2 regions of the Mesorhizobium sp. IMUNJ 23232 genome follow, and region 2 is predicted to be linked to the other one. Evidence: predicted binding sites of a transcription regulator. Region 2 holds the regulator's gene; the other holds the start of a gene.
The links. The regulator HrcA, encoded in region 2, represses chaperone genes, less so after heat shock. The targets are predictions, from matches to a motif close to GTTAGCACTCNCNNNNNGNGAGTGCTAAC.
Positions count from the first base shown of each region.

Region 1: a site for HrcA is predicted at 2,645-2,673, ahead of ACH196_RS32365 (co-chaperone GroES). Genes of this name have one in related genera too.

Region 1 covers NZ_JBIRCY010000070.1:24,079-30,096, reverse strand. Annotated here, with positions in the region: gene ACH196_RS32380 (DUF308 domain-containing protein) at 144-734, opposite strand; gene ACH196_RS32375 (LysR substrate-binding domain-containing protein) at 1,162-2,091, shown strand; gene ACH196_RS32370 (hypothetical protein) at 2,151-2,492, opposite strand; gene ACH196_RS32365 (co-chaperone GroES) at 2,830-3,144, shown strand; gene groL (chaperonin GroEL) at 3,205-4,833, shown strand; gene ACH196_RS32355 (hypothetical protein) at 4,900-5,148, shown strand; gene ACH196_RS32350 (hypothetical protein) at 5,300-5,560, opposite strand; gene ACH196_RS32345 (adenylate/guanylate cyclase domain-containing protein) at 5,644-6,018, opposite strand, start outside.
Region 2 covers NZ_JBIRCY010000002.1:49,219-55,236, reverse strand. Annotated here, with positions in the region: gene rdgB (RdgB/HAM1 family non-canonical purine NTP pyrophosphatase) at 1-35, opposite strand, end outside; gene ACH196_RS02135 (VOC family protein) at 35-445, opposite strand; gene rph (ribonuclease PH) at 453-1,169, opposite strand; gene ACH196_RS02125 (GNAT family N-acetyltransferase) at 1,240-1,752, opposite strand; gene hrcA (heat-inducible transcriptional repressor HrcA) at 1,803-2,873, shown strand; gene ACH196_RS02115 (hypothetical protein) at 2,957-3,142, shown strand; gene ACH196_RS02110 (YceI family protein) at 3,182-3,784, opposite strand; gene ACH196_RS02105 (cytochrome b) at 3,777-4,379, opposite strand; gene ACH196_RS02100 (LysE family translocator) at 4,550-5,167, shown strand; gene ACH196_RS02095 (DUF3303 domain-containing protein) at 5,176-5,472, opposite strand; gene cysK (cysteine synthase A) at 5,612-6,018, shown strand, end outside.

The DNA.
Region 1 (6,018 bases), on a different contig from region 2:
ATCGAGGCTTCGATGTTCTCAGGTGTTCGGATGGCGCGTTGGCAGCTCGGGTGTTAGGATGTGCACTGTCGCTCGGGGCTTAGAAGCAGCGCACGTGGGCCGGGACCGGAGCTGCGGTTCGAAGGCGTGGCTGGCGCCGCGTCTTAGCTCGCGGTGCGAAGTCCGCCTTTTCGGGCATCGCTGATTGTGAGCCAGATGGCAGAGACGGCGAAATAAAAGGCGCCGAACGCTGCATAGGGGGCTATGTTGGCGATGCCGACCGGGTCTGGTCCGTGGGCCATGAAGATCATGAAGACGCCTGCAAGGGCGGACTGGGCGCCGCTCAGGATCATCGCCCACTGGGCGCCGAAGGATTTCCAGCGGCCAACGGCGGTGGCGAGCTGGAAGATGCCGGAGAAGCCGGCCCAGATGCCAAAGACGACCAGCACGCTGTTCAAGCTGCTGCCGAGCGCGACGGCGACGGCGATTGCCGTGAGAATGCTGAAGATGAAGTTGAGCAACTGCGACTTGTTGCGGCGGAGGCCGCCGCTGCGCTGGGCATCGACAAAGTTGGCGATGGCATCCCAAGCCGGATAGGCGACGAGCATGACCGCAGCGAGCGATGGATTGCTCCTGGCGACTGAAATGGCGATCAGGACCCAGACTGCCGAGAAGGCGAACCGGGTGAAATAATAACGCTTGAGCCAGCCTGAGGCGGACGGGGTGGGTTGGTGTTCGACCGTCTGGGTAACCATGTCGAGTCTCCTACAATTGTCTGCCAGCTAGATAGGAGACGGATCGTCGGCGCGGAAATCGTTTGTTCAAATACCAGCAATTCAGTTCAGATATTCCTCGCAGGGTGATTTGATCATCAGCCCTTGCCGCGAGGGCGCCGAGTCCATTTGTCATTCGCCAACGCCCCCAGGATGTCGGCAGACAGGGCTCACTGTTTGAATTGAGAGATCGTCGTTCTCAAGCGCCCAAATCTTTTCGTGCACGTGCGTCGCATGCGTTATTCAAGTTCATCGCCGTTCTCCCGCTGCCAACCTAGAAGGCGAGCAGGCTATATCGCTACAAAACGAGGCCGGCGCGGTGCTAACCCGGTGGCTTATTTGCCTTAGATCTCGAAAGGACCTAAAAACCCGAAACCCTCGCTCTTATGGGCGCATATTGGGGGAGCGGATGCATCTTCGAGGGCTCGATCTCAATCTTCTGGTTGCGCTCGATGCGCTTCTCACTGAAAGGAATGTCACCCGCGCCGCGGAGCGCATTCATATCTCTCAGCCCGGGATGAGCGCGGCGCTGCGGAAGTTGCGCCACCATTTCGCCGATCCGCTGCTAGAGCAAATCGGCCGCAATCTCGAGTTGACCGAAAGGGGCCGCGCTCTCGCCGACCCTGTCAAGACTATTCTCTCCAAGGTCAGCGAGCTTAATGATCAATCGACCGGCTTTGATGCGTCGGCGGCGCGACGTGTTTTTCGGATTTCTGCGACAACCTATTGCTGTGAGCTTCTGGCCACGCATCTGATATCTCGGCTGCGGGAGGTCGCTCCGCTGATCAGCGTGCAGTTCGAGGAGTTGTTGGCAGATACCCCCGACCGCATTCTCGATGGTCAGATCGACTTCATGATCACAATCTCGGCCAGACTGCTCGACAAGATGCAGGCCTATGACGAGTTTATGCGGTCGGAGAAACTATTCACCGACAAGTTCGTTGTGGCGATCTCCAAAGATAATGCGCACACCGCCAAGACCATCACCTCCGACCAGCTATGTGCGATGGGATATATCGAGACTCGGTTTGGCGGAGTGATCGCTGGCGTCGCCGAGCAACTTTGGCGGCAGCAACCTAAGCAACCGCACATATGTGGGTGGCTGCCGAATTTCCATCTCACTTTGCATACGGTCGGCAGGACTGATATTGCGACGATCCTGCCATCGCTGCTGGTTGCGATGCAGGGCGACCGCTACAATGTGAGGGCGCTGCCCGTGCCTTTCGAGATGCCGTTCATCGAGGAACGGCTCTACTGGCACCGGCGGAACGACAGTGATCCCGGCCACCGATGGATGGAACGGACGCTCGAAGCGGTCGCTGCCAGTTTCATAAGTTGAGAACTGCAGGCGGAACTTCCAGCTGACCGTCGTCACCATGCGTTCTCCTTTCGCGAACTTCAGGCATCCAGTCTGTCGAAGCTGTGGCGGAATTCGCCAGATCCGCCATGGCGCGTTGATTCATCGATGTCGAGTTGACGCAGCGCATCCATGATCTGGTCGAAAGGGACCGGCTGCTCGCCTGGTGGCTGGCGCAACGCCGGTATCGATTCCACGGCACAGGCGTCCGAAGCCCAGGACGACAGGATGGCGCGCTTTTCCTGCAGGTCCAGCGTGGCTTCACTCAGCACGTCCATGGGATGTTTGAAGTACCGCGCCGGCGCAAGTAGCCGGTCAAGCGAAAGGTCGGATGTTTTGGGGGCGAGAGAGGCAATGATCGGCGAGAGCTTCTGTCGGTTCATCGATGTCCTCCGTCTGTAGAAAAGACGCCTTGCTGTATTCGGGGTCCGGCTGCCCAAAGACAGTGTCGGGTTCGGATAATTTTGTCGGATCGCCGAAAAAATTCACGCGGGAAATCCTGAGGTCAAACGAAATAGCTGCATGATAACAGTCTTTTGGCACTTTCACACGACGAGTGCTAAAATTTTTGGATCGACCCCTTGAAACCGCAAAAAGGCAAAATTAGCTCGATGGGCGCGCGATGCCTGATGAAGGGTCGCCACGCCTTGCATCGGCCCGATATTGCCGGTCCGGTGCAGAGGAATCTGAAAGTCTGTTTGTCCTTGAAGGAGAACGAAAATGGCGTCCCGTCCATTGCACGACCGTGTCCTAGTCCGCCGCATCGAAGCCGACGAGAAGACGGCTGGCGGCATTATCATCCCCGACACTGCTAAGGAAAAGCCGCATGAAGGCGAGGTGATCGCCGTCGGTCCTGGCGCGCGTGACGAAAGCGGAAAGCTCGTCGAGCTCGACGTGAAGGTCGGCGACCGCATCTTGTTCGGCAAATGGTCCGGCACCGAGATCAAGCTCGACGGCGAGGATCTGCTCATCATGAAGGAAAGCGATGTGATGGGCGTGATCGACCAGAGCGTTGCTTTCAAAAAGGCCGCGTGATCGGGCCGAGAAAAACTCAACCAGTCAACGAAAGCTGCCTAGATTTGAAGGAGTGATCCAATGGCTGCCAAGGAAGTCAAATTCCACACCGAGGCCCGCGAGAAGATGCTGCGTGGAGTGGATATCCTCGCCAATGCAGTGAAGGTGACGCTTGGGCCCAAGGGCCGCAATGTCGTCATCGACAAGTCGTTCGGTGCCCCGCGCATCACCAAGGACGGCGTCACCGTCGCCAAGGAGATCGAGCTGGAAGACAAGTTTGAGAACATGGGCGCCCAGATGGTGCGAGAGGTCGCCTCGAAGACCAACGACCTGGCTGGCGACGGCACGACAACGGCAACTGTGCTCGCCCAGGCGATTGTGCGCGAGGGCGCCAAGGCTGTCGCCTCCGGCATGAACCCGATGGACCTGAAGCGCGGTATCGACAAGGCTGTGGATGCCGTCGTTACCGAGCTGAAAGCCAATGCCCGCAAGGTGACGCATAACAACGAGATCGCGCAGGTCGGCACTATCTCGGCCAATGGTGACGCCGAAATCGGCCGCTTCCTTGCCGAGGCTATGGAAAAGGTCGGCAACGAGGGCGTCATCACGGTGGAGGAAGCGAAGACCGCCGAGACCGAGCTGGAGGTGGTCGAAGGCATGCAGTTCGATCGCGGCTACCTCTCGCCCTACTTCATCACCAATCAGGACAAGATGCGGGTCGAACTGGAAGAGCCGTACATGCTCATCCACGAGAAGAAGCTCGGCAATCTGCAGGCCATGCTTCCCGTCCTTGAAGCCGTGGTGCAATCCGGCAAACCGCTGTTGATCATTGCCGAGGATGTCGAAGGCGAAGCTCTCGCCACGTTGGTCGTCAACAAACTGCGCGGCGGCCTCAAGGTCGCTGCCGTCAAGGCTCCGGGTTTCGGCGACCGCCGCAAGGCTATGCTGGAAGATATCGCCATCCTTACCGGCGGCACTGCAATCAGCGAGGATCTCGGCATCAAGCTGGAAAACGTCACCCTGCAGATGCTTGGCCGGGCCAAGAAGGTCGTCATCGAGAAGGAGAACACCACGATTGTCGAGGGCGCCGGCCGTAAGGAGGAGATCCAGGGCCGTGTCGCCCAGATCAAGGCGCAGATCGAGGAAACCACTTCCGACTACGACCGCGAGAAACTTCAGGAGCGGTTGGCGAAATTGGCTGGCGGCGTCGCGGTGATCCGTGTCGGCGGCTCGACCGAGGTCGAGGTCAAGGAGCGCAAGGACCGCGTCGACGACGCACTGCACGCCACGCGCGCAGCAGTCGAAGAAGGCATCCTTCCTGGTGGCGGCGTCGCCCTTCTGAGGGCTGCGAAGGCTTTGGACAATGTCCAGACCGACAATGACGATCAGAGGACCGGCGTCGAGATCGTGCGGCGGGCCATCGAGACGCCGGCCCGCCAGATCGCCGAGAACGCCGGGGCTGAAGGATCCATCATCGTCGGGAAGCTGCGCGAGAAGACTGAGTTCGCCTGGGGCTGGAATGCCCAGACCAACGAGTTCGGTGATCTCTACAGCCAAGGCGTCATCGACCCCGCCAAGGTCGTGCGCACCGCGTTGCAGGACGCCGCTTCCGTCGCCGGCCTGCTCGTCACCACCGAGGCAATGGTCGCCGAGAAGCCGAAGAAGGAAGCGGCAGCGCCGGCGATGCCTGGCGGCGGCATGGACTTCTGATCATCGACCAGCTTGCCCGCCCCTCGGCCGTGAGGGGCGGGCATCTCAAGAGATAGGAGGAAGCGGATGAACGCACCACACGGTATTGGAACCGTTCCTTCGCCGACACATCCCGCGAAGGACTTCGTTAGGCATGAATCCGAATGCCGCAGCGCATTGAAGCCGCTAATGATTAGCTTGCTCGACATGGCCGAATCCGCGGGTTGGAACCGGCGCACGGCAGCGTCGACCCTGATGTTCTTGGCGGCGCAACAACTGACGACAACGGCTGGCAACTCACGTGATGTCGCACACGATGCGAAACCGTCGCCATAGGGTGATGGGGTGTCGGATCGGAAAATAAGCATCAGAGACTTTTGTTTTATCCGCATCGGCCGCTTTTGGGGCTTGAGCCAGACTTGGGAACGACCGAAAGGAGGGCGCGAAGCGGCCAATCAGAACTTACGGAGCTGGAGCGCGAACAGGTCTATTCCAGCCCAGCTTGGCGCAAGCCTTCGATGTACATAGCCCGATGCTTGCTATGCACGATCGGGTGGTACTTTTCGATCCACGCAAGCGAGACGTTCGGCTGCAACTGTTTGATCTGCGCCAGCGCGTCCGCCGCCACATCGAAATGGCCCGCAAGGCCAGCTGCCGCCGTAAGCGAACGCCACGCAGTGCCGAAATGCGGGCGAAGCTGGACGGCGCGCCACAGGAAAGCCTCTGCTTCGTCAAATCGCTCGGCCATCAGGTGGCACAAACCGATCGTTGAATAATTTGCTGCCTGGTTGTAGTCGCGGGGACTGAGACGTTGGGCTAGTGCGACCTGCCTCAGACCTTCATCGGACTCCCCTGCATAGCCATAGGCCGAGCCAGAATCATGTGGGGAAACGCGAAGCTTGGATTTCGCTCCAAGGCCTGATTCAGCTCCTCCACCGCGGGCTTGAAACGGCGAGAAACCATGTGGACGTAGCCAGCGCAAAGGTGTGCCCACGGATCTTCGACATCCTGTTCAATCGCTCTGCACGTCATCGCTAACGCCTTTTCCAGTTCTTCGGATGCATCAGACCAGCCAAGCTGGGCGCGCGCAGCGTAGGCCCACGCGAGCAGGCTGCTTGCGCGCCCGTAGTTTGGATCGACTTCAAGGGTCTTCTTGAGAAGTTCTACGCTCCTCTGGTTGTCCTGAACGGCCCAGCTCCAGACATA
Region 2 (6,018 bases):
GCGACGACCAGTTTCTTCTCGGCTAGTGGCCGCATCAAAAACCCCAGATCCTCGGCTCGGCGAATTCGAGCGAATTGCCAGACGGATCGCGAAAATAGATCGAGCGGCCGCCATTCGGCCATTCGAAATCGGCCTCGATGGTGATTCCCAGTGCCGCGAGCCGGGTTTTCCACTGTTCAATTTCCTGCGCCGTGGCGGCAAAGCAGAGATGGCCCCGGCCAGCGGCGCCGTGCGGCGGCACGGGCAATCTCGCTTCCGGTGCTGGCGGGATTTTGGTCGCCTCGGCGTTGAAGAGCAGCAGCACGCCCTGGCCGCAGCGGAAGAAGACGTGCCGGCCGTCGACGCGGGCGATCCGCGACAGACCGAGCGCGTCGCGGTAAAAAACTTCCGCCGCATCGAGATCGGTCACATAGAGCGCGGATTCGAGGATGGCGGAAGGGGTCATTGCGCCGCTAGGCCACTGCCATCTGCTGCAGATTCACCAGCCGTGAAATGCCCTTGCGGGCGAGCGCCATCAGGGCGGCGAATTCCTCTTCGGTGAACGGCGCGCCTTCCGCCGTGCCCTGTATCTCGACGATGCCGCCCTTGCCGGTCATGACGAAGTTGGCGTCGGTGCCGGCGGCGGAATCCTCGACATAGTCGAGGTCGAGCACCGGCTGGCCGTCATGGATGCCGCAGGAGATGGCGGCGACATGGTCCTTCAGCACCTTGGACACCGTCGTCATCTGGCGAGTCTCCATCCAGCGCAGGCAGTCGTGCAGCGCCACCCAGCCGCCGGTAATGGAGGCGGTGCGGGTGCCGCCATCGGCCTGGATGACGTCACAATCCACCGTGATCTGCATCTCGCCTAGTGCCTGAAGATCGACCACGGCACGCAGCGAGCGGCCGATCAGCCGCTGGATTTCCAGCGTGCGCCCACCCTGCTTGCCGGTGGAGGCCTCGCGGCGGGTGCGTTCGCCGGTGGCGCGGGGCAGCATGCCATATTCGGCCGTCACCCAACCTCGGCCGGTGTTGCGCATCCAGCCCGGCACCTTTTCCTCGAGGCTTGCGGTGCAAAGCACATGCGTGTCGCCGAACTTCACCAGGCAGGAGCCCTCCGCGTGTTTGGAGACGTTGCGCTCGAAAGAAATCGCGCGCATTTCGTCGGGCTGTCTCTTGGAGGGACGCATCAATACTCCTAGGGTTCAAATCGTGGCGGGCTTGTAGACCCGCGCGCAAGGCAGAGCAAAGGAAAAGCGGTCAGGGCAGGCGTTCGAATTTCAGCACGTGATCGCCCTTGTATTCGATCTCGCCGTAGTGCCCGTAGCCGAGCTTGCGCGCGACGCCGATGGACGCGGCATTGTCCGGATCGATGATGCAGACGGTGCGCCGGGCGCCACGTTCGGCGTCGAACCAGCGATGGGCAGCGTGTGCCGCTTCGGTGGCGTAGCCTTTGCCCTGGCCGTGGCCTGCGAAAACCCACGCAGCCTCCGGGAAAGGATCGAAGTCGTCGCCGAGATCTCGATGGAAGTCGGCAAGGCCGGTGTCTCCGACATAGCGGCCGGTCTGCCTGTCGACGACGGCGAAGACGCCATGGCCGAGGGCCGTCCAATGGCCGATGTTGCGCAGAAGCTTGTTCCAGACGTCCTGTCGGGTCGCATGCGCGCCATGGGTGATGAACTGCATCACTTCGGCGTCGTTGCTGACGGCCAGCAATTCGTCAAAATCGTTGAGGATATGGGGACGGAGGATAAGGCGTTCGGTCTCGATCATCGGGTTCCGCTTGTCAGGTGGGCCACGCTGTTTATATCTTTCACAAGGACATGAACACGCCGATCAAAGATCCAACCCTGCAATCGCTCGATGCCCGTTCGCGCGATATTTTCCGGCGCATCGTCGATTCCTATCTGCTCGACGGCGAGCCGGTGGGGTCGCGCAATCTCTCGCGCATGCTGCCGGCAACGCTGTCGCCGGCCACCGTGCGCAACGTCATGAGCGACCTGGAGCAGCTTGGACTGATCTATGCCCCGCATATCTCGGCCGGGCGGCTGCCGACGCAAAGGGGGCTGCGCTTCTTCGTCGACGCTTTCCTCGAACTCGGCGACCTGACGGAAGAGGAACGCCGCTCGATCGACACGCAGATCAAGGCATCGGGGCAGGGGGTGTCGGTCGAGCAGATGCTGACGGAGGCCAGCCAACTGCTTTCCGGCGCCTCGCGCGGCGCGGGGCTGGTGCTGGCGGCCAAGAGCGAGGTGCCGCTGAAGCATATCGAATTCATCCCGTTGGAGCCGCAGCGGGCGCTGGCGGTGCTGGTGTCGCAGAATGGCGACGTCGAGAACCGCGTGATCGAGCTGCCGGCGGGCGTGACCGCGTCGCAATTGCAGGAGGCGTCGAATTTTCTCAACGCCCATATACGCGGCCGCACGCTGGCCGAGGCGCGCACCGAGATCGCGCGTGTCCAAGAGGAGACCAAGGCAGCGCTGGATACGCTGTCGCAGCAATTGGTGGAAAAGGGGCTGGCGGTGTGGGCCGGCGCCGAAAGCGGCCTGCCGGCCCGCCTGATCGTGCGCGGCCGCGCCAATCTGCTGGAGAATGTGACGGCTCAGGCCGACCTGGATTTGCTGCGGCACCTGTTCGAGGACATGGAGACGCAGGACGGCATGATCCAGCTTCTCGATCTTGCCGAGGCAGGGTCCGGCGTGCGCATCTTCATCGGCTCGGAGAACAAGCTGTTTTCGCTTTCCGGCTCGTCGCTGGTGGTGGCGCCCTATCGCGACAAGGATGCGCGCGTTGTGGGAGCGCTTGGCGTCATCGGGCCGACGCGGCTGAATTATGCCCGCATCGTGCCGATGGTGGATTATACGGCGCAGTTGATCTCGAGGATGCTGCGGTAGGCGCGTCGTCGCATGTAGGCGTGGCCCGGCCGTCCGATCCGGTATAGGCTCCTTCATATGAAGTGACGAGGCGGGAGGCTGTCATGGCTCTGGAACAGATTAAGGCGCAGATTGCGCTTTTGCTGGAAGAGATGGTCAGCCGGCCCGAAGACGCGCACGAGGTGCACGAGCAGGTGCGCGAAAAGCTCTCCGAGCTACGGGCAATGGGCATGCCGCTGCCGCAGGACCTGGTCGAACTGGAGCAGATGCTCGACCAGGCAGGGTACTGAGAGACCGGCGCCGCGTTTCGGCAGACGCCAAGTTCACCGCTACTTGCGCGTGCCGTTCAGCGTCATGTCGAACTGCACGACGTTGGAATAGATCGGCGTGCCGACATCCATGCCGTAGGGCGAGCGGTAGATCGAGCCGGTGACGCGGAAGGAGATGGCCTTGCCGTTGCGCTTGCCGACCGTCGCCGCGAACTGCGCTTTTCGCGATTTGCCGCGCGCCGTCAGCACGCCGTCGATGCGAGCCTCGTCGTTGCCGGTCCTGGTGACCGAGGTCGAGCGGAAGGTGATTTCGGGATAGTTGGCGATGTCGAACACCGCGTCGGAGCGCAGGAAATCCGTGATGCGTGCTTGGTCGGCCTTCACGCTCTTGGAGAACAGGGTGATCGTCACATTCGACTTCGCGACGTTGTTGCCGTCGATCTTGAAGGAGCCGCTGTAGGAGCCGAAGCTGCCGTTGATGCCGCCGCCGCCGACCTGGTCGACCTTGAAGTTGATCCTGGAGGAGGGATCGATGCGGTAGTTGCCGGCTGCTTCGGACAGCGTGTCGGCGGAGGCAGGCGTGACGGCAAGCAAGAGGCCTGCGGCCAGAGCCCATCCGGCAAGTTTGCCGGCGCGGGCCCGCAGGGGGACATGATCAGACATGGTCGTTGGTCTCCAGAGTGACGCGACGCGTCGCCGGCCGTGCCGCCCGGCCGGGCAGCATGCGGACAAGCACGTCGTCGCGCAGGACAAAATGATGCGCCAGCGCCGCTGCCGCGTGGCCGACGGCCAGCGCGCCGGCGCCATAGGCCAGGAGTTTGTGTGCCTCGCGCCAGAACGCTTCCGCTTCGTCGGAAGGCGCCATCGGCAGATGCGGCACGACCACGAGGTTGAAGGCGAAGCTCGGTATGCCCAGCGTCGAGGTTGACGCCAGCGCCCAACCGGCCAGCGGCACTACGAGCGTGGCGATGAGCAACGTCCATTGCACGATCTCCGCGGCGACCCGCTCCGGGCCGGACATCGTGGAGACCGGCCCAGGTTTTCTCGCCGCCAGCCGCCACAGCAGGCGCAGCAGCGCCAGTGCCAGGATCAGGAAACCGAAGGATTTGTGCCACTGGATCATCTCGAACTGCAGGGCCATGCTTTTGACCTGCTCCATCGAGAAGCCGAAAGCGATCTGGCCTAGAAACAGCAGCGCGATCGTCCAGTGCAGGGCGATCGCGACGTAGCCGTAGGTGTTTTCGCGATTGCGCGACATGTCCGTTCCAAGCGTGCCGGATCTTCCGGCTTCATCGAGACTAACGCTGCGCGTAGCGCCAATATTCCGGCGAAGATCGCCTTGACTGGCCCGGATGGAAATTCCGCGCTGCGCTATTTTCCATACAGCGGATTTGTGGCAATAGCTGCGTCCCGTTTCGGAGAGCAGCCATGACGCTTGCCGGTTTCATTGCCTATAGCGGCGCGCTGGCGCTGGCCGCTGCCATTCCCGGTCCGGGGGTGACGGCGCTGGTGGCGCGTGCGCTGGGTTCGGGTTTTCGCTCGTCGCTGTTCATGTCGCTCGGGCTGATCGTCGGCGACCTGACTTATCTGACGGCGGTAGTGCTCGGCCTGGCGCTGGTGGCGCAGACCTTCGGCATGCTGTTCCTCGTGGTCAAATGGTTCGGTGTCGCTTATCTCGCGTATCTTGCCTGGACGTTCTGGAGAAGCGGGATCACGCCGGAAAGCGTCGAGGCGCGCAAGGGCAAGGGTGGGCTGGCATCTAGCTTCGTCGCCGGCCTGACGGTGACGCTGGGCAATCCCAAGACGATGATCTTCTACCTTGCGCTGGTGCCGACGCTGGTCGATCTCCAGACGATCACGCTTCGCGACTACGGCGTGCTGGCGGCAATCACTGTCGTCGTGCTGCTGATCGTGCTGGTGCCTTACCTGGCGCTGGCGGCGAAGGCGCGCTGGTTCCTGAAGACGCCGCGCGCGCTGAGGGCGCTCAACCGCACGGCCGCCACCTTCATGGCGGGTGCGGCGCTGGCGATTGCGTCGCGGCAGTAACGCGCGGTTCAAGCCGGCGCCGACTTTGCGTCGATGTAGGACGTGACGACCGATCGCGTGTCGGCGCTTGCGACGACCGGCACGATCTCCATGGTCACACCCGTTCCCCGCCAGTGCAGGATCCATTGCTGGAACAGCTTCGGATCGTCGCACCGCATGACCTGGAAACAGCGCGCGAAATTGGCTTCGACCCAACTGTCGACGAATTCCAACCCATCCGGAAGGCCGCGCCCGCTCTCGCGAAAGCGCTCGTAGATCGGAACCATGTCGTTGTTTTCGAAGCGTTCGATGACCATGAAAAGCATTTGTTCCTGCTTTCGTCGCTCTCGCCAAACAGCTTTGCGTTGAAGTTGCCAAAGCCGGTTTAATGTTCCGATTCCGGGGCTCGGCACCTCTACCAATCTCGGCTATCTTGCCCGCCAAAATCAATCGAGGAGCGAAACGATGAACAAGCCGGTCAGCACGACGCACGTTCCCGGACGCGGACGCGTCTACCATTCCATCACCGAGACGATCGGCGACACACCGCTGGTCCGGCTCGACAAGTTCGCCAAGGAGAAGGGCATCGTCGCCAACCTGTTGGCAAAACTCGAATTCTTCAATCCGATCGCCAGCGTCAAGGACCGCATCGGCGTCGCCATGATCGAGGCGCTGGAAGCGCAGGGGCGGATCACGCCCGGCAAGACGACGCTGATCGAGCCGACCTCGGGCAATACCGGCATCGCGCTGGCCTTCGCGGCGGCGGCCAAGGGCTACAAGCTGATCCTCACCATGCCCGAGACCATGTCGCTGGAGCGGCGGAAAATGCTGGCCCTGCTCGGCGCCGAGCTGGTGCTGACCGAAGGCGCCAA